Regions from separate parts of the Dactylosporangium sp. CA-139066 genome, predicted to be linked through region 1. Evidence: riboswitches for the same ligand, from Rfam matches in the RefSeq annotation. Region 1 holds a riboswitch; the other holds the start of a gene.

What was found. Region 1 has a riboswitch for glycine ahead of gcvH (glycine cleavage system protein GcvH). Riboswitches for the same ligand answer to the same signal wherever they lie in the genome.
Region 2: another riboswitch for glycine. It lies ahead of gcvP (aminomethyl-transferring glycine dehydrogenase); the one in region 1 lies ahead of gcvH (glycine cleavage system protein GcvH).

The regions. Positions count from the first base shown of each region.
Region 1 covers NZ_JBNJNH010000001.1:1,776,858-1,791,446, reverse strand. Annotated here, with positions in the region: gene ACQEVU_RS08250 (hypothetical protein) at 1-161, opposite strand, end outside; gene ACQEVU_RS08245 (GNAT family N-acetyltransferase) at 425-919, shown strand; gene ACQEVU_RS08240 (low temperature requirement protein A) at 1,011-1,199, opposite strand; gene ACQEVU_RS08235 (MMPL family transporter) at 1,210-3,393, opposite strand; gene ACQEVU_RS08230 (L-serine ammonia-lyase) at 3,573-4,931, opposite strand; gene gcvH (glycine cleavage system protein GcvH) at 4,931-5,302, opposite strand; glycine riboswitch at 5,335-5,434, opposite strand; glycine riboswitch at 5,435-5,524, opposite strand; gene ACQEVU_RS08220 (FtsK/SpoIIIE domain-containing protein) at 5,612-6,874, opposite strand; gene ACQEVU_RS08215 (ROK family transcriptional regulator) at 6,949-8,133, opposite strand; gene mmsA (multiple monosaccharide ABC transporter ATP-binding protein) at 8,479-10,026, shown strand; gene mmsB (multiple monosaccharide ABC transporter permease) at 10,023-11,321, shown strand; gene ACQEVU_RS08200 (substrate-binding domain-containing protein) at 11,395-12,516, shown strand; gene ACQEVU_RS08195 (ROK family protein) at 12,601-13,782, shown strand; gene ACQEVU_RS08190 (SigE family RNA polymerase sigma factor) at 13,964-14,455, shown strand; gene ACQEVU_RS08185 (hypothetical protein) at 14,452-14,589, shown strand, end outside.
Region 2 covers NZ_JBNJNH010000001.1:7,108,949-7,123,537, forward strand. Annotated here, with positions in the region: gene ACQEVU_RS32685 (alpha/beta fold hydrolase) at 1-468, opposite strand, end outside; gene ACQEVU_RS32690 (TetR/AcrR family transcriptional regulator) at 1,071-1,661, opposite strand; gene ACQEVU_RS32695 (putative bifunctional diguanylate cyclase/phosphodiesterase) at 1,755-4,019, shown strand; gene ACQEVU_RS32700 (prolyl oligopeptidase family serine peptidase) at 4,024-6,066, shown strand; gene ACQEVU_RS32705 (MFS transporter) at 6,046-7,293, opposite strand; gene ACQEVU_RS32710 (hypothetical protein) at 7,436-8,086, shown strand; gene ACQEVU_RS32715 (chorismate-binding protein) at 8,350-9,525, opposite strand; gene ACQEVU_RS32720 (DUF5999 family protein) at 9,657-9,866, shown strand; gene gcvP (aminomethyl-transferring glycine dehydrogenase) at 9,893-12,724, opposite strand; glycine riboswitch at 12,792-12,890, opposite strand; partial or broken gene ACQEVU_RS32730 (nucleotidyltransferase domain-containing protein) at 12,924-13,577, shown strand; gene ACQEVU_RS32735 (nucleotidyltransferase domain-containing protein) at 13,629-14,372, shown strand; gene ACQEVU_RS32740 (hypothetical protein) at 14,369-14,542, shown strand; gene ACQEVU_RS32745 (class I SAM-dependent methyltransferase) at 14,539-14,589, shown strand, end outside.

The DNA of each region.
Region 1 (14,589 bases):
GCGGCGCCGATGGCGACCGCGGCGCCCAGCCCGGCCGCGAGCACGCGGCGGGCCCGGATCCGGCGGGCGCGGCGCAACTCGGCCGGATACGCCTCCGCGGTGCCGGTCGCCGTCCCGGCCAGGTCGCGCAGGTCCGCGCGGATGTCTTCGACGTCGCTCACCGGTTCGCCTCCTATCCGCCCAGGGCCCGCCGCACGGCGCGCACCTCCCCGTAGTCCGCCCACTGCCGAACATACGCAGCGGCGGCGCGAAAGGTTGCCCTGCTTGCTTGCGGACGCTGCGTCGGGGCGGGCGGCCGAGTGGCGGCCTCGGACGGGGCGCAGCTCACGCTGCCGTCGTCTATTGCCACAAACAACGTAGGGACGCACCGGCCGCTGGCGGAAATCGGATGGGCCTCGGCGTTCTGGCTGAGTAGGGTCGGGCAATGCCCGAGCTCGAGCGGCTGCAAGCCGGTCACGCCCCGGCGGTCCTGGCCTTCGAGCTGGCGAACCGCGCCTACTTCGCCGCCTCGATCTCCGACCGCGGCGACGACTTCTTCGACCAGTTCACCGACCGGTACAACGCCTTGCTGGCCGAGCAGGAGGCCGGCGCTTGCGCCTACTACGTGCTCGTCGACGAGGACGGCTCGGTACTCGGCAGGTTCAACCTGTACGACATCGAAGACCACGCTGCGACGCTCGGCTACCGGGTCGCGCAGCATGTCTCCGGCCGCGGCGTGGCGACCGCGACCGTCCGGGAGCTGTGCCGGCTGGCAGCGGCCCAGTACGGGCTGCGTACGCTGCGGGCGGCCACCACCCGCCGGAATGCCGCGTCCCAGAAGGTGCTGACCAAGGCGGGGTTCGTCCCTGTCGGCCCGGCCGATCCGGCCCACCTCGGCGGCAAGCCAGGCACCCGGTATGAGCGCGACCTGGCGCTCTAGCGGCCGACCTACTGAACGGGGTGTGCACGCCGACGCCGGCGCATGGCGAGCCGAGGGCACCTCATGGTTTGTCAGTGCACGCTGACAAACCTCAAAACGGCGAGCGCCGGCGAGACGGCGCGGTCAGGCGGTGGCCGGCTCCTCCTCGGCCGACCTTGTCGACCGAGATCCCGTCGTGCAGCAGATGGGCCAGCTGCGCCACGGCGGCGACGATGACGAGGTCGAAGAACAGCTCAAGCCAGGTGGCGTGACGCTCCTCGGCGGCTTCGGGGGTGGCCATGATCGCCACCTTAATCGACGGCGATCGGCTCCGCGGCGCGTACCGGCTCCGGCTCCGGCAGGGCGTGCTCGCGCAGCCCAATGCGCTCGTGCAGGCGGCGCAGCGGCCCGGGCGCCCACCAGTTCCAGCGGCCGAGCAGCGTCATCGTCGCCGGGACGAGCAGGCAGCGCACCACGGTGGCGTCGATGACCACGGCGGTGAGCAGCCCGACCCCGACCTGCTCGATCGTGCCGAGGTCGGCGGCGGCGAAGCAGCCGAAGACGACGACCATGAGCAGCGCGGCCGACGTGATGATCCGGCCCGTGTGCTGCAGCCCGCGGCGAACGGCGGCGTCGGTGTCGTCGCCCCGCTCGACGTACTCCTTGATCCGGCCCAGCAGGAACACCTCGTAGTCCATCGACAGCCCGAACGCGAAGGCGAACACGATGACGACGACGAACGGGTCCAGCCCGCCGACGGTGAGCGTGTGCAGGACCCCGGCACCCCAGCCGTGCTCGAACACGGCGACCATCACGCCGAACGTGGCGCCGAGGGAGACGACGTTGGCCAGGACGGCCTTCACCGGTACGACCAGCGAGCCCGTCATCGCGAACAGCAGCAGCACCATCGCCACCAGCGTCACGGTGACGGCCGCGGGCAGGTCGTCGGTGATCAGCCCGACGAGGTCGATGAGCGTGGCGGCGTCGCCGACGACCCACGACTGCACCCCGGCGGGCCGGTCGGCGCGCAGCCGGTGCACCAGCTCCTGCGCGGCGTCGTCCTGCGACCCGCCGCGCAGCACGAGGTCGACGGTGGCCACGCCGTTGCCGGCCGCCTTGGCCGGCTGCAGCCCGGCGACCGCCGGATCCGAGGCCCATTTCGCCGCGTACGCGTCCAGGCTCGCCGCATCCGTCCGCGCCACGACGGTGACGACAGGCCGGTACGAGCGGCCGAACCGCGCGGCGAGTTCGTCGGCGACCCGGGCCGACTCGATCGTGCGCGGCACGCCCTCGAGGTGCGGCAGCTTGATCGTGGCCCCCAGCAGCGGCGACCCGGCGGCCAGCAGCACCGCGGCGGTCGCGGCGGCGATGAGCACCGGCCGCCGCTGCACGGCCCGCGACAGCCCGGCGAAGAACCCGCGCTCGTCGCCGCCGGTCGCCTTCCGCGACGGGCGGATCCGCTTGTGCAGCAGCCCGATCAGCGCGCTGGTGAACGTCAGCGCGGCGAGCATGGCGACGACCGCGATGGACACGCCGCCGGCCCCGAGCGCCCCGAGCTGGTGGATCGAGAACATCATGAGCCCCGACAGCGCGGCGGCGACGGTGAGCGCGCTGAAGAAGATCGTCCGCCCCGCCGTCGCCCAGGCCCGCCCGACCGCCTCCTCGGGCTCGAATCCGGCGGCGACCTCCTCGCGGTACCGCGCGACGAGCAGCAGCCCGTAGTCGATCGACAGGCCGAGGCCGAGCAGCGTGCAGACGGTGACGACGTTCTGGTCGAGGTCCGTGACCCGCGAGAACACCCACAGCAGCGGCATGGCCGCGGCGACGGACACGAACGCGGCCAGCACCGGCAGCCCCGCCGCGATCAGGCCGCCGAACACGAACACGAGCACGACGAGGGTGAGCGGCAACGAGATCAGCTCGGCCCGCCCGAGGTCTTCCTTCTGCGCCCCGCGGATCTGCGCGTTGAGCACCGGGTTGCCGCCGACCTCGACCGTGGCCTGCGGTACACCGGCGGAGGAAAGCGCGTCGTCGAGGTGGTGCAGCCGGTCGCGCACGTCGTTGACCACGGGGTCGCGTTCGTTGCGCTCCAGCTTGGCCAGCGTGACGACCACGAGCAGCCCGTGCCCGTCGGTGGCGAGGTAGGCCGGCGCCTGGGCCTGGGGCACCGAGTACGGCGTGGCGACGGCCCGCACGCCGCCGGCCCGGCTCGCGTCCTCGGCCGCCGCCGTCACCGCGGCCCGCACCGCGGCGGCGTTGGGGTCCACGTTGTTGATCAGTCCGATGACGGTACCGCTGGAGTCGTTCCCGGTCGCCACCGCATCGACGCCGTCGATGGCCTCGATGTGCTTGGGGTTGCTGGCGTCGGCGATCGCGGAGAAGACGGGCCCGAAGGTGAGCCCGCCGAGCACGACCACGACCAGCCAGAGGCCCAACACCGACCAGCGGTGCCGGAAGCAGAACCGCCCGATCTTCGCCACCACGCCCAGCGCCATGCCGCACAGCTTCTCAGGCCCGCACACGCCCGCGCCGCCCGGCCTTACCCACCAACAGATAGCCGCATAACCGAAAAATCCGACATGTCCGTCACAAAGTGGCGGACATGTCGGATCCCGACCAGCACTCGATGTCCGTCACGGAGTGGCGGACATGTCGGATTCCGGGAAGATCCCGGTCAGCACTCGATGACCGTCACCGCCAGGCCGCCGCGAGCCGTTTCCTTGTACTTGACCGACATGTCGCGGCCGGTCTCGCGCATCGTCCGGACCGCCTTGTCGAGCGTGACGTGGTGTGCGCCGTCGCCGTTCAGCGCGAGCCGCGCCGCGTTGATGGCCTTCACGCTCGCGATCGCGTTGCGCTCGATGCACGGGATCTGCACCAGGCCGCCGACCGGGTCGCAGGTCAGCCCCAGGTTGTGCTCCAGACCGATCTCGGCGGCGTTCTCGACCTGCCGCGGGTCGCCGCCCAGCACCTCGCACAGGCCGGCCGCGGCCATCGCGCAGGCCGAACCGACCTCGCCCTGGCAGCCGACCTCGGCGCCCGAGATGGAGGCGTTGCCCTTGATGATGATGCCGACCGCCGCGGCGGCGAGCAGGAAGCGCACCACCCCGTCGTCGTCCGCGCCGGGCACGAAGCGGGTGTAGTAGTGCAGGACCGCGGGGATGATGCCGGCCGCGCCGTTGGTGGGTGCGGTGACGACCCGGCCGCCGGAGGCGTTCTCCTCGTTGACCGCCAGCGCGTACAGGTTGACCCAGTCGAGGACGTGCAGCGGGTCCGCGTCGGCGCCGGCGGACAGGTCGCGCAGCAGCGCGGGGGCGCGGCGGCGGACCTTCAGGCCGCCGGGCAGCACGCCCTCGGGGCGGGTGCAGCCGCGGGTCACGCACTCCTGCATGACCGACCAGATGTGCAGCAGGCCGGCGCGGACCTCAGGCTCCGAGCGCCACGACAGCTCGTTGGCCAGCATGACGTCGGCGATCGAGCGGCCCTCGCAGTGGGCGAGCAGTTCGGCGCCCGTGCCGAACGGGAACTTCAGCACGGCCTCGTCCGCCGCGACCGTGCCGCCGGGGCCGACCACGAAGCCGCCGCCGACCGAGAAGTACGTGCGCTCGGACAGGATCGAGCCGGCGGCGTCCCAGGCGTGGAAGCGCATGCCGTTCGGGTGCTCGGGCAGGGAGCGGCGGCGGTGCAGTACCAGATCGGCGTCCAGAGAAAACGGGATCGTCCTCGCGCCGTCGAGCAGCGCGATCCGGCCCGACTCGCGCACCTGCGCGAAGCGGGTCCCGGTCCGGTCGGTGTCCACGGTGGACGGTTCGGCGCCCTCCAGGCCCAGCACGACCGCGGGGGCCGAGCCGTGGCCGTGGCCGGTGGCGCCCAGGGAGCCGAACAGCTCGGCCCGGATGCGCTCGACCCGCGGGAGCAGGCCGTCCGAGTCGAGGGCGGCGACGAAGCGGCGGGCGGCGCGCATCGGGCCGACGGTGTGCGAGGAGGAGGGGCCGATGCCGACCGAGTACAGGTCGAACGCGCTCAGCGCCATCACGCGCCGCCGGTCAGGTCTTGATACGCGGCGGCGTCGAGCAGGTCCGGGGTACCGGTGAGGCGGAGACTGAACAGCCAGTTGGCGTAGGGGTCGGCGTTGACCAGGGCGGGATCCTCGGTGACGGCCGGGTTGACCGCCTCGATCACGCCGTCGGCCGGGGCGAGCAGGTCGCTGACCGACTTCGTGGACTCGACCTCGCCGCAGGGCTCGCCGGCGCGGACCTCGCGGCCGGGCTCGGGCAGGTCGAGGTACACGATGTCGCCGAGCGCGTCGGCGGCGAAGCGGGTGATCCCGACCCGCGGCACCGCGTCGCCGATCGCGATCCATTCGTGGTCCGAGGTGTACCGCAGGTGCGACGGAACGGTCACAAGAGGCTCCCTAAGAACGACCTGAGGGTGGGCCTCCCCGCTCTGTCATCGAATGCCTGAGAGCTTCACCGCCGGCGTGCGGCGGTTTGCACCGTGGGCGCGGGACGCGGCGTCCCGGCTTTTCAGAGTTGCCTGACCGCGGCGGTACATGGGCCTGAGAGATTCCCGGGGAGGAGTTGCTCCTTCGGCGTCCCAGAACGGGAGCTCTCCCGTCGCGGTTCGTGCGGCGATATGCGGTTGTCGCGGCGACGGTACCACGCTCAGGGCGCCCAGGGGCCGCGCCGGGCGCGGCCGCGCGGACGTGGTCGATTATGTGCGATCCTGGGGCGGCGGTGCGAGGTAGACGTGCAGCGCCGAGCCCGGCTCGGCGCCGGGGACGATGCCGTGGCCGGGCTCGTACGGCACGAGGGCGGCGGCGGCCGGCGAGACGAGCGAGTCGCGCGGGTCGATGCGCAGCTCGATGCGCGGGCCGGGCTCGTTCCAGCGGTGCGCGGTGACGACCAGCGGCATCCCCCGGCGGGCCATGACGCGCACGACGTCGTAGGCGTCGTCGTGCTCGCGCAGCCGGTCGGTGCCGTCGACGACGAGGAGCACGCCGCCGGGGTCGTCGGCGGCGAGGCGGGCGGCCTGGCGTACCGCATCCCGGTCACGCCCGCCGGCCACGGCCGCGACGTGCGGTCGCGACGCCAGGTCGGCGAGGTGGCCGGCCAGGTCGAGCACGGCGACCCGCACGCCGGCCGGGGCGAGTGCGGTGACCAGGTTGCGCACCGCGGTCGTCTTGCCCGACCGGGGCCCGCCGACGATGGCGAGGCCCTCCCCCAGGTCGACGACGAGGGGGTCGCGGCGGTGCTCGAAGGGCCGGTCCACGATGCCGAGCCGCACCCGCCGCCCGCCGTCGGGCCCGGCGTCCGGGATCGGCGGCTCGCCGGGCGGCGGCGTCCACAGCGGCGGCGCCCCGGCGGCCTCGAGCTGGATCTCCTCATAACAGGGGGTGGGCCGCAGCCACACGGGCGGCGCGTCGCCGGCGCGCAGCAGCGCCTCGCCGACGACGCCGAGCCGGTAGGCGTCGGGCACGCCGAGGAGGTCGCGCGACTGGCGTTCGCTGAAGGAGCGCATCGACGCGCGCAGGGTCAGATACGGGTCGACCGGGATCGGCACGTACCGGTTGTCGCCCACCAGCAGGTGCACGCCGAGCGGGGCGCCGTCGCGGGCGATCCGCGCGACGGCGGGGGCGAGCTCGGTGGCGCCGGCCAGCGTCCACAGCGCGACGAGCAGCCGGGGCCGCCGGGCTCCGGGGTCGCGGGTGCGGCGGGCGAGCTCGCCGAGCAGGACCTGGTTGAGGCGGCCGAGGAGGTACGGCGTGTCCGCCACGACGGTCGGCCCCAGGCGCCCGAACTGGTGCCCGTGCGGATCGGCGAGCAGGATCCGCAGCTCCTCCGGCGGGTGCTCGTCGCGCAGCGCGGCGATGAAGCCCCGCACGGACGCTTCGAGCCCGGCCCCGTCCGTGCCGCCGATCAGGACATGTGGTGTCGCGTCCAGATCGACGCGCACGGTTCCCCAGGTCGCCTGCATCTCACCGTTGTACGCGAGCGCCCGCCCCGGCCACCAGCGAGCTGCTTCTCCGGCCGAGCTCCTGCGGCCCGGGCTCAGCCGGCCAGCAGGGCCGAGACCTGGGGCGAGAACGTCGAGTGCAGCACGAGCGCCGCGCCGCCCACCACCGCGGCGTCGTCCCCGAGCGGCGACAGGGCCACGTCCACGTGGCGGATCCGGCGCGCGATCGCCCGCTCCTCCAGCGCCTCGACCACCGCCCGCCGGAAGTGCTCCTCCACCCGCCGGATGCCGTGGCCGCCGAGAATGATCAGCTCCACATCGACGATGTTGACCACGTTCACGGCGACCGTCGCGAGGCGGCCGGCGGCGCGGTCGATCACTCCGGCGGCGAGCTCGTCGCCCGCCGCGGCGGCCCGGCAGAGGGCCGCGTGGTCCACAGTGGACGGACGCCTCCGGAAGGCCGTCGTGAGAGCGCTCTCACCGCCGGCGGACAGCAGACGGTGAGCGTCGGCGACGAGCGCGGCGGGGTTGATGAGGCTCTCGAGGCAGCCGTGGTTGCCGCAGTAGCAGATTGGGCCACTCTCCGTAACCGAGGTGTGCCCGAACTCCGCGGCGTTCATCGAACCGCCTCGGTACACCTGATGACCGAGCACCAGGCCGCCGCCCACGCCGGTGCCGAGGAAGAAGTACGCGAAGTTGGCCACCCCCCGGCCCGCACCCGCCCAGCGCTCGCCGATCGCCGCCGCCGTGGCGTCGTTGTCCAGCGTGACCGGCAGGCCGGTGGCGTCGGCGACCATCTGCTTGAGCGGCACCCGGGTCCAGTCCGACAGCTGCGGCGGCGAGATGACCTCGCCGAGCGCCTGGTCGATCGGGCCGGGCGCGGCCAGCCCGACACCCAGCACCTGGTCACGTGGCACGCCGGCCTCGGCCAGGACCTCGTCGACCAGGCCGGCCATCGCCGCGGTGACCTTCGCCGGGTCCATGTCCGCCGGGGTCGGGCGGCGCGCGGTGACCAGCGGCCGGCCCTGCAGGTCGACGACCACACAGGTCAGCTCGACCGGGTCGAAGTGCAGGCCGACGGCCCGCCCGGCGTCGGGGTTGATGCGCAGGACGGTGCGGGGCTTGCCGCCGCTGGACGAGCGGGCGCCGTCCTCGCGCACGATCCCCTCGTCGATGAGCCGGCGCACGATGCCGGAGACCGTCTGCGGCGTGAGGCCGGTGTGCTCAGCGATCTCCACGCGGCTGGTGCCGTCGGTCAGCTGGATCTGATCCAGCACCACGGCCCGGTTGTATTGCCCGACCTTGGGGAGATTTGTCCCGACCTGCCGCACCCAGCCTCCCGCCTACGTACCGTTACCTACATGATGCCCTGCGCCGTTGACTTAGTAAAGCAATTGGATTTAGAGTCCGACACGCGCAGCTAACACCCTGGACACGTGAGAGCGCTTCCCCGGGAGCTGCAGTGACCTTCCAGGTGCTAGATCATTGCCGGATTGTTACCAAGAAACGGCGGCCGGCTCTGGGCAGGATCGTCACACTGGAATAAGTTGGTCGTCACAACAAAACTGGCTGGCGGCAATGCCCCTCGGAGGCAACATGATGTCGGTGACAAGGCGGCTCGCCTCATGAGCAGCGCACCGATCCTGCTCGAGATGCGGTCGATCACCAAGGAGTTCCCGGGCGTCAAGGCGCTCAGCGACGTCAACCTGGTGGTGCGGCAGGGCGAGATCCACGCGATCTGCGGCGAGAACGGCGCGGGCAAGTCGACGCTGATGAAGGTCCTCAGCGGCGTCTACCCGTATGGCTCGTATGAGGGCCAGATCTTCTACCAGGGCACGGAGAGCCGCTTCAGCGACATCCGGTCCAGCGAGAAGGCCGGCATCGTGATCATCCACCAGGAGCTCGCCCTGGTGCCGCACATGTCGATCACGGAGAACCTGTTCCTGGGCAACGAGCCCAGGCGCAACGGCGCCTACGACTGGAAGGGCGCCAACCGCAAGGCGATCGAGCTGCTGGCCCAGGTCGGCCTGCGCGACGACCCCGACACCCTCATCAAGGACATCGGCGTCGGCAAGCAGCAGCTGGTCGAGATCGCCAAGGCGTTCGCCAAGGACGTCAAGCTGCTGATCCTCGACGAGCCGACCGCCGCGCTCAACGAGAACGACTCGCGCCACCTGCTCGACCTGCTGCGCGAGTTCAAGTCGCGCGGCATCACCTCGATCATGATCTCGCACAAGCTCAACGAGATCGAGGCCATCGCCGACTCGATCACGATCCTGCGCGACGGCAAGACGGTGGAGACCCTCGAGGTCGGCACCGAGGGCGTCAACGAGGACCGGATCGTGCGCGGGATGGTCGGCCGCGACCTGGAGAGCCGCTTCCCGGAGCACACGCCGAAGATCGGCGAGGTGTTCTTCGAGGTGCGCAACTGGACGGTCCGCCACCCGATCTCGGCCGAGCGGCTGGTCTGCAAGAACTCGAGCTTCAACGTCCGCCGCGGCGAGATCGTCGGCTTCGCCGGTCTCATGGGCGCCGGGCGCACCGAGCTGGCGATGAGCCTGTTCGGCCGCTCCTACGGGGTGTACCTCTCGGGCCAGGTCTTCAAGGACGGCCGCGAGATCCAGCTGCGGTCCGTGTCGGAGGCCATCAAGCACGGCCTGGCCTACGTCAGCGAGGACCGCAAGGCGATCGGCCTCAACCTGCTCGACGACATCAAGACGTCGACGGTCTCGGCGAAGCTCTCGAAGATCACGCACCACGGCGTCGTCAGCCCGGTCGAGGAGCACAAGGTCGCCGAGGAGTACCGGCAGCTGCTGCGGGTCAAGGCGCCGACCGTCGACGAGGGCGTCAACAAGCTCTCCGGCGGCAACCAGCAGAAGGTCGTCCTGGCCAAGTGGATGTTCACGGACCCCGACCTGCTGATCCTCGACGAGCCGACGCGCGGCATCGACGTCGGCGCGAAGTACGAGATCTACGGCATCATCCAGAAGCTCGCCGACGAGGGTAAGGGCGTCATCGTCATCTCCTCGGAGCTGCCCGAGCTGCTGGGTCTGTGCGATCGCATTTACACGGTGTTCGAAGGCAACATCACCGGCGAGGTCCCGCGCGCGCAGGCCAACCCGGAACTCCTCATGAAGCAGATGACCTCTACGAAGAAGATGCTGACGCGATGAGCCGATTCAAAGACTTGCAGAAGAACCTCTTCGGGGGCACCACCTCCAACGCCCGCCAGTTCAGCATGATCTTCACGCTCGTGGCGATCATCATCTTCTTCCAGGTGTGGACTGACGGGCTGACGCTGAACTCGACCAACCTGATCGCCCTGACCCAGCAGTACGCCTACATCTCGGTGCTGTCGGTGGGCATGCTCATGGTCATCGTGGCCGGCCACATCGACCTGTCCGTCGGATCGGTCGCCGCGTTCACGGGCATCATCGTCGCCAAGACGATGCGGGACTGGGACCTGCCCTGGGAGGTCGGCATCCTGGTCGGGCTGGTCGTCGGCGCGATCATCGGTGCCTGGCAGGGCTTCTGGGTCGCCTACATCGGGGTGCCGGCGTTCATCGTCACCCTGGCCGGCATGCTGCTCTTCCGCGGCGGCAACCAGTTCATCGGCGACGCCGAGACCATCCCGGTGCCGCACGGCTTCACCAACATCGGCGCCGGTTACCTCCCGGAGTGGGGCCCGAACACCGGCTACAACAACTCCACGCTGCTGCTCGGTGTGGTCGCCTGTCTCGCCGTGATCTGGCGTGAGCTGCGCGCTCGCAAGACCCGCCGCGACATGGGCGCGGAGCCGGTCCCGGTCTGGATCGCCGGGCTGCGCCTGGCCATCATGCTCGCCGTCATCGTCTTCGCCACGCTGCGCTTCGCCGGCGGCCGCGTCGGCACCAGCTTCCCGATCTCGGGCTGCATCCTGGCCGCGCTGGTGATCCTGTACTCCTTCTACACCCGCAACACCGCGGGCGGCCGCCACATCTACGCGGTCGGCGGCAACGCCCGCGCCGCGGAGCTGTCCGGCGTCAAGCTGCGCCGCGTCAACTTCCTGGTCATGATGAACATGTCGATCCTGGCCGCGCTGGCCGGCATGATCTTCGTGGCCCGCTCCGGCGCCTCCGGCCCCCAGGACGGCATCGGCTGGGAGCTCGACGCGATCGCCGCCGTGTTCGTCGGTGGCGCCGCGGTCTCCGGCGGCATCGGCACCGTGTCCGGCGCCATCGTCGGTGGTCTGGTCATGGCCGTGCTCAACAACGGCCTGCAGCTCAAGGGCATCGGCACCGACACCCAGCAGATCGTCAAGGGCTTCTTCCTCCTCGCCGCGGTCGCGCTGGACGTCTACAACAAGAGCCAGGGCCGCTTCTCGATCATCGGATCGATCACGAGGCCCTTCCGCCGGCAGGAAGCCAACCCGCCGGACGCGCCCAACCAAGCCGGACAAGAATCGATCAAGACCCCGGTCGCCGGCTGATCCACCCTCCGCCGCTACCGCGGCAGACGCCCCTATCCCCAGTAACATCCCGAAAGAAAGGGCTTTCCCAGCCATGCGCAAGTTCCTCACCCGGAGCCTCGCGGTCAGCGCCGTAGCGCTGGTGGCGCTGAGCACCGCCGCGTGCGGCAGCAGCGACCGCGACACCTCCTCCAACCCGACGGGCGGCGCCGCCGCCAAGGGCTTCGCCAAGGACGCGCTCATCGGCGTCGCCCTGCCGTCGAAGACCTCGGAGAACTGGGTCCTGGCCGGTGACCTCTTCACCAACGGCCTCAAGGACGCCGGTTTCAAGTCGGACGTGCAGTACGCCGGCGCGTCGACCACGGTCGCCGACCAGCAGTCGCAGATCTCCTCCATGATCACCAAGGGCGCGAAGGTCATCGTCATCGGCGCGACCGACGCCGCGCAGCTGGGCACCCAGGTCAAGCAGGCCAAGGACGCCGGCGCCGTGGTCATCGCCTACGACCGCCTCATCACCGGCACCAAGGACCTCGACTACTACGTCGCGTTCGACAACTTCAAGGTCGGCCAGCTGCAGGGCCAGGCCCTGCTGGACGGCATGAAGGCCAAGAAGCCGACCGGCCCGTACACCATCGAGCTGTTCTCCGGCTCGCCGGACGACAACAACGCCGGTGTCTTCTTCAAGGGCGCGATGGACGTGCTCCAGCCCGAGATCGACAAGGGCAACGTCATCGTCGGCTCCGGCCAGAAGGACGTCAAGCAGACCGCCATCCAGGGCTGGAAGGCCGAGGGTGCGCAGGCCCGCATGGACTCGATCATGACCTCGACCTACGCCACGGGCGGCAAGACGCTGGACGGCGTGCTGTCCCCGAACGACACCCTGGCCCGCGCGATCATCACCTCGGTGAAGGCCGCCGGCAAGCCGGTCCCGGTCGTCACCGGCCAGGACTCCGAGGTTGAGTCGGTCAAGAGCATCATGGCCGGCGAGCAGTACTCGACGATCAACAAGGACACCCGCAAGCTGGTTGCCCAGACCATCAAGATGGTTCAGGCCCTGCAGGCCGGTGGCGAGCCGGAGATCAACGACACCAAGTCGTACGACAACGGCGTCAAGGTCGTCCCGTCGTACCTCCTCGCCCCGGTCATCGTGACCAAGGCGAACGCGGCCGAGGCCTACGCGAACGACCCGAAGCTCGCCCCGCTGACCAAGGGCTGAGTTTCCCGGTAACACCAACATCGTGGGTCCCCGGAGCGGTCTTTCCGGGGACCCACGCTCGTTCTCCAGGCGGAAGGGACGCGCGTGTCCACGAGCCCGCAGGAGTCGGTGCGCAGGCAGAACCTCGGGGCCCTGCTCCGCTACGTCCACGTTCGCGGCGCGACGTCGCGCGCCGAGCTGACCAGCCGGCTCGGCCTCAACCGCAGCACCATCGGCGCCCTCACCGCCGACCTGGCCACCGCCGGGCTCATCGACGAGGGTGTACCGCAGGAGACCGGCCGCGCCGGCCGCCCCTCGATCGTCGTCAGTCCCCGGTCGTCGCGCGTGTACGGGTACGCGATGAGCCTGGAGCTCAACCGGCTCCGGGCCGCCCGGATCGGCCTGGGCGGCAAGGTCCTGGCCGACCGCTCCGCCGAGCGCCCGCCCGGCGCCGAGGCCGCCCCCGCCGTCGCCGCCCTCGCCGCGCTCGTCGCCGACATGCAGCGCACCGCCCCCGCCGGCGGCGTCTTCATCGGCTCGGCCCTGGCCGTCTCGGCCTCGGTCCGCCACCACCTCGGCTGGACCGACGAGGCCATCGGCCCCGCGCTCGCCGCCGCCCTCGACGCGCTGGACCTGCAGCCGCGCCCCGGCCCCGCCAACCGCCCCATCATCGGCGGCTCCGCCGACCTGGCCGCCCTCGCCGAGCACACCCGCGGCGCCGCGGCCGGCCTCGACAACGTCATCTACCTGCACGGCGACGCCGGCATCAGCGCGGGCATCATCGCCGGCGGCCGGCGCATCACCGGCTACGGCGGCCACGGCGGCGAGGTCGGCCACATGGTCGTCAACCCCTCCGGCCGCCTGTGCGGCTGCGGCTCCCGCGGCTGCTGGGAGACCGAGATCGGCGAGCGCGCCCTGCTGTACCTGGCCGGCCGCGCGGTCCCGACCCCCGGCGCCGCGGTGACGGCCGCGGTGCGCGCCGCCCGCGAGGGCGACCCGGACGCCCGCTCCGCCGTCGCGCACGCCGCCGCCTGGCTCGGCTTCGGCGTGGCCAACCTGGTGAACATCTTCAACCCCACCGCGGTCGTCTTCGGCGGCACGCTGCGGGAGCTGTACCTCGCCGGCGCCGACACGGTGCGCGACCGCCTCGCCACGATGGCTTTGCCGGCCTGCCGCGACCACGTCGCGCTGCACACCCCCGCCCTGGGCGACGACGCCCCCCTGGTCGGCGCGGCCGAACTCGCCTTCGAGCGCCTCCTGGCCGACCCCCTCGACACCATTCCATAGCTCGCTGCGCACGCAGCGGGGTGCCGCTGGGCACACCACCGCGGCTGGAGCTCGGCCGGCCGAGTTCCGCTCGTGGCCGCGCACGCCGCCGGCAGCGGGGAGTTCGCCGGATAACCGGCGCTCAACCTTTTCCGCGCCCGGGGCGTGCATGCTGTGACGGCCCCGAGCGGAAGGCGACAGCGTGGCGGGTGAGGGCTTCGAGCAGTTCGTACGGGTGCGGTACACCGAGCTGCTGCACACCGCATACCTGCTGACGGGCTCGGTCGTCTCGGCCGAGGACCTCGTGCAGACGTGCCTGCTCAAGGTTATGCCGAGGTTCGAGCGGATCGCCGAGCCGATGCCGTACCTGCGGCGGGCGATGGTGAACCAGCGCACGAGCTGGTGGCGTTCGGTGCGGCGGGAGCTGCTCAGCGCCGAGCCGCCGGAGCCGGACGGGCCCGGGCCGGCGTACGAGTTCGCCGAGCGCTCGGCGCTCATGGCCGAGCTCGCGCGGCTGCCGCAGCGGATGCGGGCGGTGCTCGTGCTGCGGTACTGGGAGGACCTCTCCGAGGCCGACACGGCCGAGATCCTGGGCTGCTCGGTCGGCACGGTCAAGAGCCAGGCCTCGCGCGGCCTGACCCGCCTGCGCGCGGTCCTGGAGCCGTCGGGTGAATCGCAGAGGAGCGCACAATGAGCACGCTGGAGGAGCGCCTCCGCGACGAGATGGCGCAGGCGGTGGCGGCGGTGCGGCCCGTGCCCGACCCGTACGCCCGCCTGCTGCGCCGGCGCCGCCGGCGGTCCTGGCGGTGGGGCGGCACGTCGCTGGGC
Region 2 (14,589 bases), 5.3 Mb from region 1:
CCGGTACCCGAGCCCGGCGACCTCCCCGAACCGCCGCATGGCCGCCTCGGTCCCCGCCCGCTCCTGCAGCTCGACGACCCCGTCGAACCCGTGCCGGATCTCGCCTCCGTCCTCGACCATCGCGGTGAGCGGCGGCTCGTGCGCGATGACGACGCCGCCCTTGCCCGGGTGCCGCTCGACGAGCCCGAGCGCGACGATCCCGCCGGAGCTGCTGCCCAGGATGTCGGCGCGCCCGCCCCCGTACCGGTCGATCAGCCCGGCGGCGTCCTCGACGTCGAGCTCGTACCGCCGCGGCAGCTCCTCCTCGGCGATGGGGCTGCGGCTGAACCCCCGGCGGTCCCACGTCACCACGGTCCGCTCCCCGGCCATCTCGTCCGCCAGCCGCGTGAAGGTGGCGGCGTCCCCGGCGCCGCCGGGGATGAGCAGCAGCGCGGGCCCTTCGCCGCGCACTTCGACGTGCAGTGTCATGTCGCGCTCTCCTCGCTCGGCCCACCGCGACGGTGGGGGTTTTGGGCGGATAAATCCGGCGCTGGCGCGCCAGATTTATCCGACATTTCGCTTATTTCGGGTCCCGCACATCGCGCAACGCCCGCGGCGCCGGGTGTCGCCCTGGCCCTGCGACACCGCAGCGCCAGCCTTGTCCGGCGCCTCGGCGTTGTCGCGGCGCCGCAGTGCCGGCGTTGTCCTGGCGCGACGCCGCGCCAGACGTTGCCCTCTGACGCCGCGACGCACGTGCCTCGACGCCACCACGCCGCAGAGCCAGACGGGGCCACCCCGGCACCACCACGCCGAGGCGCCAGACTCGCCCCCGACGCCGCGTGGGGCCCCGCCATGCGTTGCCTTGGCGCCCCCCACCTCGCAGCGCCAGACCCCCCCCGACGCCGCGACGCCCGCAGCGGGCCCAGACACCGCCACGCCGAGGTGCCAGACGTCGCCCTCTGACGTCGCGGCGCCGGGCGTAGTACTGGCGCACGGCCGCGAGAAACGCCCCAACGCCGCATAACCGAAATGTCGGATTTATCTGGCGCGCCAGCGCCGGATAAATCCGGAAAAACAGCAACCGGGCCGGCTCAGTAGTCGGCCAAGTGGCGCAGCGCCTCCTCAAGCAGCGAACGCAGCGGCACCGGCGGGTCCGCGTGCAGCCAGTGGTTCGACGCCACGTCGCACGCCGTCGCCACCGCTCCCCCGATCACGTCCGGCAGCAACGACTCCGGCGGCAGCGCCAGCCGATCGCGGATCGCCGCCGACAGCGCCTCCTGCATCGCCGCCCGCACCCGCAGATACTCGCCCTGGATCGCGGGCGTGGCCAGCACGAGCCGCAGCCCGGCGAACCACACCCGGTCCGGGACGTGTTCAGGGACGGCGCCGCCGGAGAACTCCGCCAGCACCGTCGCCTCGATCGCGGCCCGCAACGGCTCGCCGGCAGGCCGGGCCCGCAGCGCGGCACCGGCGCGTTGGGCCCGGTCCAGCGCCAGGGCGCAGATCGCCTCCGCCTTGCTCGAGAAGTAGTTGTTGAAGGTCCGCGGGGACACGCCCACCTCGGCGGCGATGTCCTCGACCAGCACGCCGTCCAGGCCGCGCTCCACGGTCAGGCGCAGGGCGGCCAGGGCGAGCGCGTGGCGGGTCGCCTGTTTCTTGCGCTCGCGCAGGCCCGGTTCCATGCCACTCAGCGTACGACCAAAAGTGCGCGGCACGCAAGGTTGCGGAACGCGCAAAAACTTAAGCTCGTCCGGAACGGCGCCGATGCGAGGGGCATGCGGCGCGCGCTGTGGATCGGGGTGCTCGTCATCGGGGGTGCCGCCACCGCGCTGTGGGCGTTCGACATCGTGCCGGGGCTGGCGTTTCCGCTCGTCGGCGGGCTGTCCGTGCTCGCGTGGGCGTTCGGGCCGCGGCTGCACGACGCGCGGCCGCGCCGGCCCTGGCGGATGTTCACCGCCGCGGCGCTGTTCTTCCTCGTCGGGGTCGTCGTGCGGGCGCTGCTGCAGGACCAGCCGTACCCGCTGGCCCAGCTCGGCGACGCCTTCTCCGTGTGCGGGTTCGGGTTCTTCATCGCCGCCATGGTCACGTTCCTGAACCGCTGGGGCATCAACCGGCACGCGCTGCTCGACGGGCTCATCGTGTGCCTCGGCGCGGCGATCGCCTCCGCTCTGCTCTTCGTGCTGCCGGCCGTCGGCATACCCGGACGGCCGCTGCTGGTGAGCGTCCTCGCCGGGCTGTACCCGCTGCTCGACGTCGTCATCGTGCTGCTCGGGGTGAACCTGGCGTTCACGACGGCCGTCCGCGAGCCCGCGTTCGTGCTGCTCGGGTCGATGATGCTGCTGCTGTTCGCGGGTGACCTGGGGTACGCCGTCATCGGCCGCCACGGCGACGTCAACGGGCCGCGGCTCATGGCGCTGCCGTTCCTGGCCGGGTTCGCGCTCGGCGGCGCGGCCGCGCTGCACCCGACCGCGAAGGCGCTCGGGCAGGCCACGCCGCTGCCGATCCAGGCCTGGTCGCCGGCCCGGATGCTGGTCATCGGGCCGGCGGTCGCGGTGCCGTTCGTGCTCACGGTCGTGCTCGCCCACCCCACGCCACTGTCGCGGTGGATCCTCGGCGTCGGCGGGGCGGCGATCGTCGCGCTGCTGCTCGTGCGGGCCTCCGACGCGGTGCAGAGCCACGCCGCGGCGCAGCGGCGGTTCGAGCACCAGGCGACCCACGACCCGCTCACCGGGCTGCCGAACCGGCGGCTGCTCGGCATCATGGTCGACCGGCTGCTGACCGGCGCCGGGCCCGGCGACGTGTGGATGTTCTACCTCGACCTCGACGGGTTCAAGCTCGTGAACGACTCGTGGGGGCACCCGGCCGGCGACCGGCTCATCGCCGAGGTCGGTGCCCGGCTGCGCCACGCGCTGCCGGCCGCGGCGACCGTGGCGCGGGTCGGCGGGGACGAGTTCGTGGTCGTGCAGCGCTGCGCCGAGCCGGCGGCGATGGCCGACGCCCGGCGGATCATGGAGTGCGTCGAGCGGCCGCTGCGCCTCACCGGGCCGGACGGGACCGAGGCGGAGGTCGTCGTCGGCGCCTCGATGGGCATCGTGCGGGCCGAGCGGCACGGGACCGCCGAGGCGCTGATGCGCGACGCCGACACCGCGATGTACCGCGCGAAGGAACAGGGCCGAAACCGCTGGACGGTCTTCGACGCCTCGATGCGCGACGCGGTCCGCGAGCGGGTGGAGATCGAGGTGGCGCTGCGGGCGGCGGTCGCGCAGGAGCAGCTGTCGATCGCGTACCAGCCGATCGTCGACCTCACCGACGGGCTCGGCGAGCGGACCGTCGGCGCCGAGGCGCTGGTGCGCTGGGAGCACCCGGTGCGCGGCTGGATCGGGCCGAACATGTTCATCGCCGTCGCCGAGGACGCCAACCTCATCTCCGCGCTCGGCGCCTGGGTGCTGCGCGAGTCTGTGCAGCAGGCGGCCCGCTGGCGCGCCGACGGCACGGTCGGCGAGGACTTCTGGATGTCGGTGAACGTCTCGCCGCGCCAGCTCGGCGACGCCGCGTTCGCCGACCGGGTCGCCGCGATCCTCGAGCAGGCGCACCTGCCGGCCGGCAACCTCGTGCTGGAGATCACCGAGTCGGTGATGGTCGAGGGCAGCGAGCTGACCGAGCGGCTGCTGCGGCGCCTGCGCGAGCTCGGCGTGCGTATTTCCGTCGACGACTTCGGCACCGGGTTCTCGGCCCTGGGGTACCTGCGCCGCCATCCCGTCACCGGCGTGAAGATCGACCGCTCGTTCGTCGGCGGGCTCGGCACCAGCCCGGAGGACGAGGAGATCGTGCGGGCCGTCGTGGCCATGAGCAGCGCGCTTAACCTGGCGGTCGTGGCCGAGGGCGTGGAGACGACCGCCCAGCGGGACGTGCTGGCGGCACTGGGGGTACCGCTGGCGCAGGGCTGGCTCTGGGACAAGGCCGTGCCGGCCGCGGACTTCGCGGCGCGCCAACGGCACCGAGAACGTGTGGTCGAACCGGCCGCGGGTCGGTCAGACTGATCGGATGACGGAAACGATCATTCGCGACGATGCGTACCTGTGGCTCGAGGACGTCGAGGGCGAGCGGGCACTGTCCTGGGTCCGCGAGCGCAACGCCGAGACGACGGCGGCGCTGACCGGCAATGATCGCTTCACCGAGATGTACGACGGCATCCGGGCGGTGCTCGACGCCGACGACCGCATCCCGATGATCGCGTGGCACGGGCGGCGGGTGTACAACCTGTGGAAGGACGGCACGCACCCGCGGGGCCTGTGGCGGCGCACCACCCTCGAGTCCTACCGTGGCGCCGAACCGGCCTGGGAGACGGTCCTGGACCTCGACGCGCTCGCCGCCGCCGAGGGCGAGAACTGGGTGTGGCAGGGCGTGACCTTCCTGCGCACCGGCCCGCTCGCCGGCGAGCGGCGCTGCCTGCTCTCGCTGTCGCGCGGCGGCGCCGACGCCGCGGTGGTGCGCGAGTTCGACCTCGACGCGCTGGAGTTCGTCGCGGACGGCTTCACGCTGCCCGAGGCCAAGAGCGACGTCAGCTGGATCGACGCCGATCGGGTCTTCGTCGGTACGGATACGGGCCCCGGCTCGATGACGTCCTCCGGCTACCCTCGCCAGGTCCGCGTGTGGACCCGCGGCCAGGCGGTCGCCGACGCGCCGGTCATCTTCGAGGCCTCCCCGGACGACGTGTCGGCGCGGGCCAGCAGCGACCCGAGCGCCGACGGCGAGCGCGCCATCATCCGCCGCTCCACCGACTTCTTCCACTCCGAGCGGTACCTCTACGCCGGCGGCACCCTCACCCGCATCGACGTGCCGGACGACGCCGGCGTCGACGTGCACCGCGAGTGGCTGCTCGTGCGGGTGCGCACCGACTGGACCGTCGGCGACGTCACGCACCCGGCCGGGTTGCTGCTCGTCACCCGGCTCGACGACTTCATCGCCGGCGGCCGGGACCTCACGGTGCTGTTCACCCCCGACCCGCACACGTCGCTGAGCTACGCCGACTGGACGCGGACCGGGCTGATCCTGGTCCTGCTGGCCGACGTGCAGAGCCGGCTGGAGCTGCTGCGGTACCGCGACGGCGAGTGGCACAAGACGGTCCTCGGCAGCGAGCTGGGCCAGACCGACGTGTGGGACACCAACCCGGACGCCGACGAGCAGTACCTGCTGCTGTCCAGCGGCTTCACCCTCCCGCCGACGCTGCGCCACGGCGTCCTCGGCGGCGACGCGCCGCAGACCCTCAAGCAGGGCCCGGCGTACTTCCCGGCCGACGGCGTCACCACCCGCCAGTTCTTCGCCACGTCGGCCGACGGCACGCAGGTCCCGTACTTCGTCGTCGGCCGCCCCGACGCCGGGCCCGCCCCGACGCTGCTGTCCGGGTACGGCGGCTTCGAGGTCTCGCGCGTCCCGTCGTACAACCCGATCATCGGCCGCGGCTGGCTCGCCCGCGGCGGCACCTACGTCGTGGCCAACATCCGCGGCGGCGGCGAGTACGGCCCGGCGTGGCACCGCTCGGCGCTGCGGGAGAACCGCCCCCGCGCCTACGAGGACTTCGCCGCCGTCGCCGCCGACCTGGTCGCGCGCGGCATCACCACCCGCGAGCGGCTCGGCATCGAGGGCGGCTCCAACGGCGGGCTGCTCATGGGCGTGATGCTGACGCGGTACCCGGAGCTGTTCGGCGCGATCGTGTGCGCGGTGCCGCTGCTGGACATGCGCCGCTACCACCTGCTGCTGGCCGGCGCGTCGTGGATGGCCGAGTACGGCGACCCCGACGACCCGGACGACTGGGCGTACCTGTCGCTGTTCTCGCCGTACCAGAACGTGCGCGCCGGGGTGCCGTACCCGCCGACGCTCATCACGACCTCGACCCGCGACGACCGCGTCCACCCCGGCCACGCCCGCAAGATGGTGGCCCGGCTGCGCGAGCACGGCCAGAACGTCACGTACTACGAGAACATCGAGGGCGGCCACGGCGGCGCGGCCGACAATGCCCAGCTGGCGTACAAATGGGCCCTGGCCTTCGAGTTTCTGTGGCGCACGCTAGGCGACGGCGAGGCGTAGCTCCTCGGCGGCGACGCGGCGGCGGGTGGTGCGCCGGTAGCGGTACACCTGCGCCGCGCCGACGCCCCAGAGGATGTACTGCACGGCGAACGCCCACCGGAACGCGCCCAGCGACGGGTGGTCGGCCCCCGGCGCCGTCTGCAGGTCGAGCAGGACGCCCACGGCGACGATCAGCAGGATCGACGCCACGAACCCGCCCACGTTCACGATCCCGGTCGCACCGCCGATGCGGTCGGCCGGGTTGAACGAGCGGGCGTAGTCGAAGCCGATCATCGAGCCGGGGCCGTTGACGGTCAGCACGACGACGAGCCCGGCCAGCAGCCACAGCGGCGCGCGCCCCGGCCACAGCAGCACGAGGGTCCACGCCGCCGCGGACGCGCCGACGATGGCCAGGACGAGGGTCGAGCGGTGGTACGGCAGCCGCCCGCAGAAGTGCCCGATGACCGGCCCCATGACCAGGGCGCCGATGGTGAGCACGGACAGCAGCAGCGCCGCGGTGTCCGGCGCCAGTCCTTCGCCCTGGGTCAGGAAGGGGTACCCCCACAGCAGCGCGAACACCGACCCGGAGAACTGCGTCACGAAGTGCGTCCACAGGCCGAGCCGGGTGCCGGGGTGCGCCCACGAGTTCTTGAGCCCCAGCTCGCGAGTTTCCGACTTCTCCGGCGTCTCGGATGCCGGGCGGTCGCGGATCGAGGTCAGCACCAGCACGACCGCCGCGGCACCCAGGCCGGCCGCGCCGAGGAACGTCGCCGTCCAGCCGGCGTGGCGCAGCAGGAGCACCAGCGGTACCGCCGAAGCGAGCGCACCCAGCTGCCCCACCATGCCCGTCAGCTGCACCATGAGCGGGTTACGCCGGGGCGGGAACCACAGCGCGACGATGCGCAGCACGCTGATGAACGTCATCGCGTCACCGACGCCGATGAGCACCCGCGCCGCGATCGCCGTGCCGATGTCGCCCGCGAAGGCGAAGATGAGCTGCCCGGCGAGCATGAGAACCCCGCCCGCGGCGAGCAGCCGGCGCGACCCCAACCGGTCGAGGAGCACGCCCACCGGGATCTGCATGCCGGCGTACACGGCCAGCTGCGCCACGGAAAGCATCGACAGCAGGGCGGTCCCCACGCCGAGACGCTCGGCGGCGGCGACCCCGGCTACGCCGAGGGACGATCGATGGAAGACGGCGACAACGTACGCAAGGAGCCCGACGCTCCAGATGAGGTAGCGGCGCATAGCAACGTTGACGCTATCGGTAAGGGGCGGTCTTGGGGGGTGACTGTGACGGCCCTCAACTGTGGGTTTGCAGACACCGCCTACGCTGTCGGAGTCTGCTTTGCCGTATATCGGGTTTGCTTTGCCGTTCTTGAGGACAGTCATGACCGACCTGACCGACCTTCCCATCGCGTGGGAGCACTCCGGCGACGGCGAGTTCCCGTACCACGCCGAGGTAGACGGCCGGAAGCTCACCGTGCGGGTCAACGACTTCCCGGCCGAGCCGCTGTACACCTTGATGGTGGACGGCGCCGAGCTCGCCGACCTCGACGACTGGCCCGCGTCGTGGCGCCGCCCGCCGGTCCCCAGCCACCTGCTGGACCTGGTCGCCCGCCCGGTCACCACCGACCTGCTGTGGACGTGGGCCCGGCGCATCTGCGGCGTGACGACGGAGCACGCCGCCGAGGTCGCCGCGCTGCTCGGCCTGCCGGCCCCGACCCAGGACGACCTCGGCCGCCTGTTCGTCCAGCCGAGCCCGCCCGGCACGGCCTGGCTGCAGCTGTTCATGAACGAGCGCGCGGGCCTGGCGTCGGTCGAGATCCGCTTCGCCGAGCCGGCGCTGAGCCGCGCGGAGCTGGACGCCTGCTTCGGCCCGAGCCAGAACCTGCCGCGCGTGCACTGGGACTCTCCGCACGTGACGGCCCATCGCGTCACCACGCCAGACGCACCGCTGTCGTGCACGCTGTTCGCGTCGTTCCACGCCGCCCCGGAGCCTTCCCAGCGCGCCTTCGAAATCATGCTCCGCCGCGACTAGCTCACTTCGCTCCCCCCGCCGGTTGCGCTTCAGCGCCGCCGGCTCAGCGATCGCGACTCTCCGCGGATGCGCCCCTCGCGGATGCGCCCCTCGCGGATGCGCCCCTCGCGGACGCGCCCCTCGCGGACGCGCCCCTCGCGGACGCGCCAGGCGGTGTGCCGCCGAGTGCTGACGCACGCCACCCGCCGCCGAGCCATGCGCCGCCACGGTGCCGACGCGCGGGGTGCACGTCGCCGAAGAGCGGCCGGGTGCGGCGGGCGGAGCTAGACGCCGCGCAGGGCGGCCTTGATCGGGGCGGTCTTCGCCGCCGCCTCCGCAACCTCCGCCGCCGGATCGCTGTCCCACACGATCCCCCCGCCCGCCCACGCATGAACCCGCCCGCCCGCAACGGCCACGGTCCGGATGGTCAGCCCGAGGTCGATCTCCAGCCGCCCGTCCCGCCCGTGCCCGATCCACCCGATCGCCCCCATGCTCGGGCCGCGCCCCACGGGCTCGAGCCGCGAGGCCACGTCGATCGCCGCGAGCTTCGGCGCGCCGGTCACCGAGCCCCCGGGCCAGATGGCGCCGAGCAGCTCCGCGAGGCCGACCCCGGGCGCGAGCCGGGCCGAGACCGTCGACTCCGCCTGCCACAGGCCGGACCACCGCCGCAGGGCGAAGAGCTCCTCGACCCGCACGGAGCCGACCGCGGCGACCCGGCCGAGGTCGTTGCGCTCCAGGTCGACGATCATCACGTGCTCGGCGCGCTCCTTCGCCGAGCCGAGCAGGTCGGCCCGGCCCGCCGCGGTCGCGGGCCGGGTGCCCTTGATCGGGCGCGTCACGGCCCGGCCGGCGGCGACCGACACGAGCGTCTCGGGCGAGGCGGTCGCGACCCACCAATCGGCGCCGCGCAGGACGCCGCCGTACCGGGCGCCGGGCAGCGCCGCGACCCGGGCGAGCGCCGGGGCCGGGTCACCCGCGAATGGGGCGCTGGCGTGGCCGACCAGGTTCACCACATAGACGTCCCCGCGGGCGATGGCCGCGCGTACCGCGTCGACCGCGGCGGCGTGCTCGGCGGGCGACCAGCTCGGTGTCCACAATCCGACAGTTCCGGGGCGACCGGCCTCGACGGGTGAGCCGGAGCCGCCGTGGGAGTAGGCGACGGCCACCAGATCGGGCACCCCGGGTGAGGGCGAGGGGGTCACGGAGGGTGGCGACAGGAGGACCGCGATGCCACACGTTGACGAGTTGGTAACGCTCGGTGACCCCGAGATGTCCTGCACCGGTACACCATGTGTCGCCGCGAACTCACCCAGTAATCGAAGTGGGTCTCCGCCGTCCGCGGCGTACCATTCGAACCGGGAGCGCTCCCAAACTCGTGTGCGACATGGCTCCGGTAGCCCGGGAGGATGAAGATCCACAGTCCCGGGCCCGTACCCGACGACCGGACCTAATGTGCTCATACGAAGGGTGGATTATCCCCAAGTTGTGCCGTCACATGTTCGGAATAGTGTCGTTGGCCGTAGTAGCGTGCATCACTGGTCATGTGAACAACCACACAGACCCAACTGAATCTCTCAATCGGAGACCCCCGATGCTCTGCCAGCACCTGCCAGCCTGCCCCTCCGCCGCCGACTCCGACCGGGAGGCCGCCAAGATCACGGCGAGCCACCCGGAGCAGGGCTGGAGCCTTCTATGCAACGGTGTGATCGTTTTTGAGGACACCGGGGAGCTTCTGCCCGATTGCAGTGTGATTGAGCCGCACCGTGGTCCGGCTCCTCACACCCTCGTCACCGCCGCGTAGCGTAACTTTCAGTAGTCATCCCGCCGTCACTCTTCGTAAGCAGAGGCCGGCGGGCACGCGCAGACCAGGTTGCGGTCCCCGAAGCTGTCGTCGATGCGGCGCACCGGCGGCCAGTACTTCGCCTCGCGGGCCGACGGGCTCGGGTACGCGGCAAGCGAGCGCGGGTAGGCGTGCGCCCACTCGTCGGCCGTGACCACCGCCGCGGTGTGCGGCGCGTTCGCGAGCGGGTTGTCGCCCGCGGGCCACTCTCCCGCCACGACCCGGTCGATCTCCGCCTTGATCGCGATCATCGCGTCGCAGAAGCGGTCCAGCTCCCCCAGGTCCTCGCTCTCGGTCGGCTCGACCATGAGCGTGCCGGAGACCGGGAACGACATCGTCGGGGCGTGGAACCCGTAGTCGATCAGCCGCTTCGCCACGTCGGCGACGCTCACGCCGCTGGCCTTGGTGATCCCGCGCAGGTCGAGGATGCACTCGTGGGCCACGAGGTGCTCGGCGCCGCTGTACAGCACCGGGTAGTGCTCGCGCAGCCGCGCCGCGACGTAGTTGGCCGCCAGCACCGCGGTCGCCGTCGCCTTGCTCAGCCCGTCCGGGCCCATCAGCCGCAGGTACGCCCACGGGATCGGCAGGATCCCCGCCGAGCCGAACGGCGCGGCCGACACCGGCCCGACCGGCGCGTCGGCGGCCAGGAACGGGTGCGACGGCAGGAACTTCGCCAGGTGCGCCCGCACCGCGACCGGCCCGACGCCGGGACCGCCGCCGCCGTGCGGGATGCAGAAGGTCTTGTGCAGGTTGAGGTGCGACACGTCGGCGCCGAACTGGCCCGGCTTGGCGTAGCCGAGCAGCGCGTTGAGGTTGGCGCCGTCGACGTAGACCTGCCCGCCGGCCTCGTGGACCTTGGCACAAAGATCGGAGATCCCGGTTTCGTACACCCCGTGCGTCGACGGGTACGTCACCATGATCGCGGCGAGCCGGTCGCGGTGCTGCTCGATCTTCTTCTCGAGGTCGGCGAGGTCGACGTTGCCGAGCTCGTCACAGGCGACGACGGCGACGCGCATGCCGGCCATGACGGCGCTGGCCGCGTTGGTGCCGTGGGCGCTGGACGGGATCAGGCACATGTCGCGCTCGGTGTCGCCGCGGTCCCGGTGGTACGCCCGGATGGCGAGCAGGCCGGCGAGCTCGCCCTGCGATCCGGCGTTGGGCTGCAGGCTCACGGCGTCGTAGCCGGTCACCTCGGCCAGCCAGCGCTCGAGGTCGCCGATCAGCCGCCGGTACCCCTGGGTCTGCGACGCCGGCGCGAACGGGTGCATGTTCGCGAACTCGGGCCAGGTGATCGGCTCCATCTCGGTGGTCGCGTTGAGCTTCATCGTGCAGGAGCCCAGCGGGATCATGCCGCGGTCGAGCGCGTAGTCCTTGTCGGAGAGCTTCCGGAGGTACCGCAGCATCGCCGTTTCGGAACGGTGGCTGGAGAACACCGGGTGGGTCAGGTACGCCGACGCGCGGCGCAGCCCGCCCGGCACGGCGTCGGTGGTGTCGAGCGCGGTCACGTCGACGTGGGACAGCCCGAACGCGGCGAGCACGTCGCGCAGGTGGCCGAACGTCGTGGTCTCGTCGCAGGCGATGCCGACCCGGTCGGCGTCGATGCGGCGCAGGTTGATGCCGCGGGCGGCGGCCGCCTCGACGACCTGGCCGGCCTGGCCGGGCACGACGGCGGTGACGGTGTCGAAGAACGCGAGGTGCTCGGTGGTGACCCCGCCGGAGCGCAGGCCGGCGGCGAGCCGGGCCGCCATGTCGTGGGTGCGGGCGGCGATCTCGCGCAGCCCGTCGGGGCCGTGGTACACCGCGTACATGCTCGCGGTCACGGCGAGCAGCACCTGCGCGGTGCAGATGTTGCTGGTCGCCTTCTCGCGGCGGATGTGCTGCTCGCGGGTCTGCAGCGCGAGCCGGAGGGCCGGGGCGCCGCCGGCGTCCTTGGACACGCCGACGAGCCGGCCGGGCAGGGTCCGCTCGAGGCCCTGGCGGACCGAGATGTAGCCGGCGTGCGGGCCGCCGAAGCCCATCGGCACGCCGAAGCGCTGGGCGCTGCCGACGGCGACGTCGGCGCCGATCGCGCCGGGCTCGCGCAGCAAGCACAGGGCGAGCAGGTCGGCGGCGACGGTGACGATCGCGCCCCGCTCGTGGGCCTGCGCGACGAGGGCCTCGTGGTCGCGGACCACGCCGGACGCCCCGGGGTACTGCAGGTGCAGCCCGAAGAACTCGGCCGGGAGCTCCTCCACGGTCACGTCGGCGACACGCACCTCGATGCCGAGCGGCTCGGCCCGGGTCCGGATCACGGCGAGGGTCTGCGGCAGCGTGTCGGCGTCCACGACGTACACGTCGGATTTCACCTTGGACGAGCGGCGCGCGAGGGTCATCGCCTCGGCCGCGGCGGTGGCCTCGTCCAGCAGCGACGCCCCGGCGACCGGCAGCCCGGTGAGGTCGGCCACGACGGTCTGGAAGTTCAGCAGCGCCTCGAGCCGCCCCTGGCTGATCTCCGGCTGGTACGGCGTGTAGGCCGTGTACCACGACGGGTCCTCGAGGACGTTGCGCAGGATCACCGGCGGCGTGTGAGTACCGTAGTACCCGAGCCCGATCATCGACACGAGCGGCCGGTTGGCCGACGCGAGGGCTCGCAGCTCGGCCAGGACCTCCGCCTCGGACGCCGCGAGCGGCAGGTCGAGGGGCTGGTGCCAGCGGATCGAGCCGGGGATCGCGGCGGTCATGAGCTCCTCGACCGACTCGTACCCGACGGTCTTGAGCATGCGGGCCTGTTCATCGGCGGACGGTCCGATGTGCCGCGCAGCGAAACCAGTCATAGCCATACTCTCTGGTCGCGGGACAGGGGCGAACGGTGCGTTCCTCCCCCTCTGTCGCAGACTCCAGAGGTGCCAACCCGACGAGGTCCTTTTGCCTGAGAGGTTCCGGGGAGGAGTTGCCCCTTCGGCGCCACCGCCCGATCCGGGCGGCGATCTCTCCCACGCGGGTATTGCCGGCGTGCCTACCCTACCAACTGTGCAGGACTTGACCATCGTGGCGAAGCACACGATCTACTCGGCGATCGTCGGCTCCCGCGCCTACGGCCTGGACGGCCCCAGCTCCGACACCGACCGGCGCGGCGTGTTCCAGGCGCCGACGCCCGCGTACTGGCGCCTGGACAAGCCGCCGACGCACGTCGAGGGCCCGCTGCCGGAGCAGTTCTCGTGGGAGGTCGAGCGCGCCTGCACCCTCGCGCTGGCCGCCAACCCGACCGTGTGGGAGTGCCTGTCCTCGCCGCTGGTCGAGCACGTCACGGAGGCCGGCCGGGCCCTGCTGGACCTGCGCCCGGCGTTCCTGTCGGTCCGCGCCGCCCGCACGTACGGCGACTACGCCCGCGACCAACTGTCGAGGCTGACGTCGACCCGCGCGAAGACGGGCGAGGTCCGCTGGAAGCAGGCGATGCACATGGCCCGCCTGCTGCGCGCCGGCGCCCACGTCCTGCGCACCGGCGAGGTCCTGGTCGACGTCTCCGCCCACCGCCACGAGTTCCTCGCGATCCGCCGCGGCGAGCTGACCTGGGAGCAGTTCACCGCCCTGGCCGCCGACCTCGAGGCCGACCTGGCCGCGGCCGAGTCCTCGACCACGCTGCCGGCCGAGCCCGACCGGGCCGCCGTCGACGCGTTCCTGGTCGCGCTGCGCGCCGCGCCCCCGCCGGCCGGCCCCGCGTTCCTGACGCGCCCGCTGCCGAGCCTGCCCGACATCCCGCCGTGGGCCGGCGAGGTGGCCGACGAACACCCGTACCCGCTGGTCTTCGCCACGGTCAGCGGCGCCCACCTGTACGGCTTCGCCTCGGTCGACTCGGACCTGGACCTGCGCGCCTGCCACGTGCTGCCGCTCAACGAGGTGGTCGGCCTGCAGACCGGCCCGGAGACGGTCGAGATCGGCGGCGAGCGCGAGGGCATGGAGCTCGACGTCGTCAGCCAGGAGCTGGCGAAGTTCATCCGCCTGCTCCTGCGCCCGAACGGCTACGTCCTGGAGCAGCTGCTCTCCCCGCTGGTCATCCGGACGTCCGCGCTGCACGAGGAGCTCAAGTCGCTGGCACCGTTCTGCCTGACCCCGGAGCACGCCCGCCACTACCTGGGCTTCGCCGCGGGCCAGTGGCAGCTGTTCCAGAAGACGGGCGAGCTGAAGCCGGCGCTGTACACCCTGCGCGTCCTGCACACCGGCATCCACCTGATGCGCACGGGCGAGGTCCAGGCGGACCTGCGCGTGCTGAACACCCTGCAGTACGTCCCCGACCTCATCGAGGCCAAGAAGGCCGGCGAGCACGACCGCCTGCCCCCGTCACTGGTCGCCCCGGAGGTCCTGGCCGCGGACGTGCAGCGCCTGACGGCCGAGCTGGAGTCGGCCCGGGACGCCTCGAAGCTGCCCGCGTCCCCGTCGGCGGCCGAGGCGCTGGACGCCCTGCTGATCCGCACCCGCCTGGCCCGGTGACGATGCCCGGCGACTCCCCGGCGATGGTCCTGATCACCGGCATCCAGGCGGCGGGCAGGCCGGCCCTCGCCCAGGCCCTGCCCGACGAAACCCTGCCCGACGAGACCCTGCCCGACGAGACCCTGGCCGACGAGATCCTGGCCCGCGCCTGGACCGAGGCTGCCGTATGACGTCACGAACGGAGGCGATCCTCGCGTTCCACGCCGCGCTGGACGGC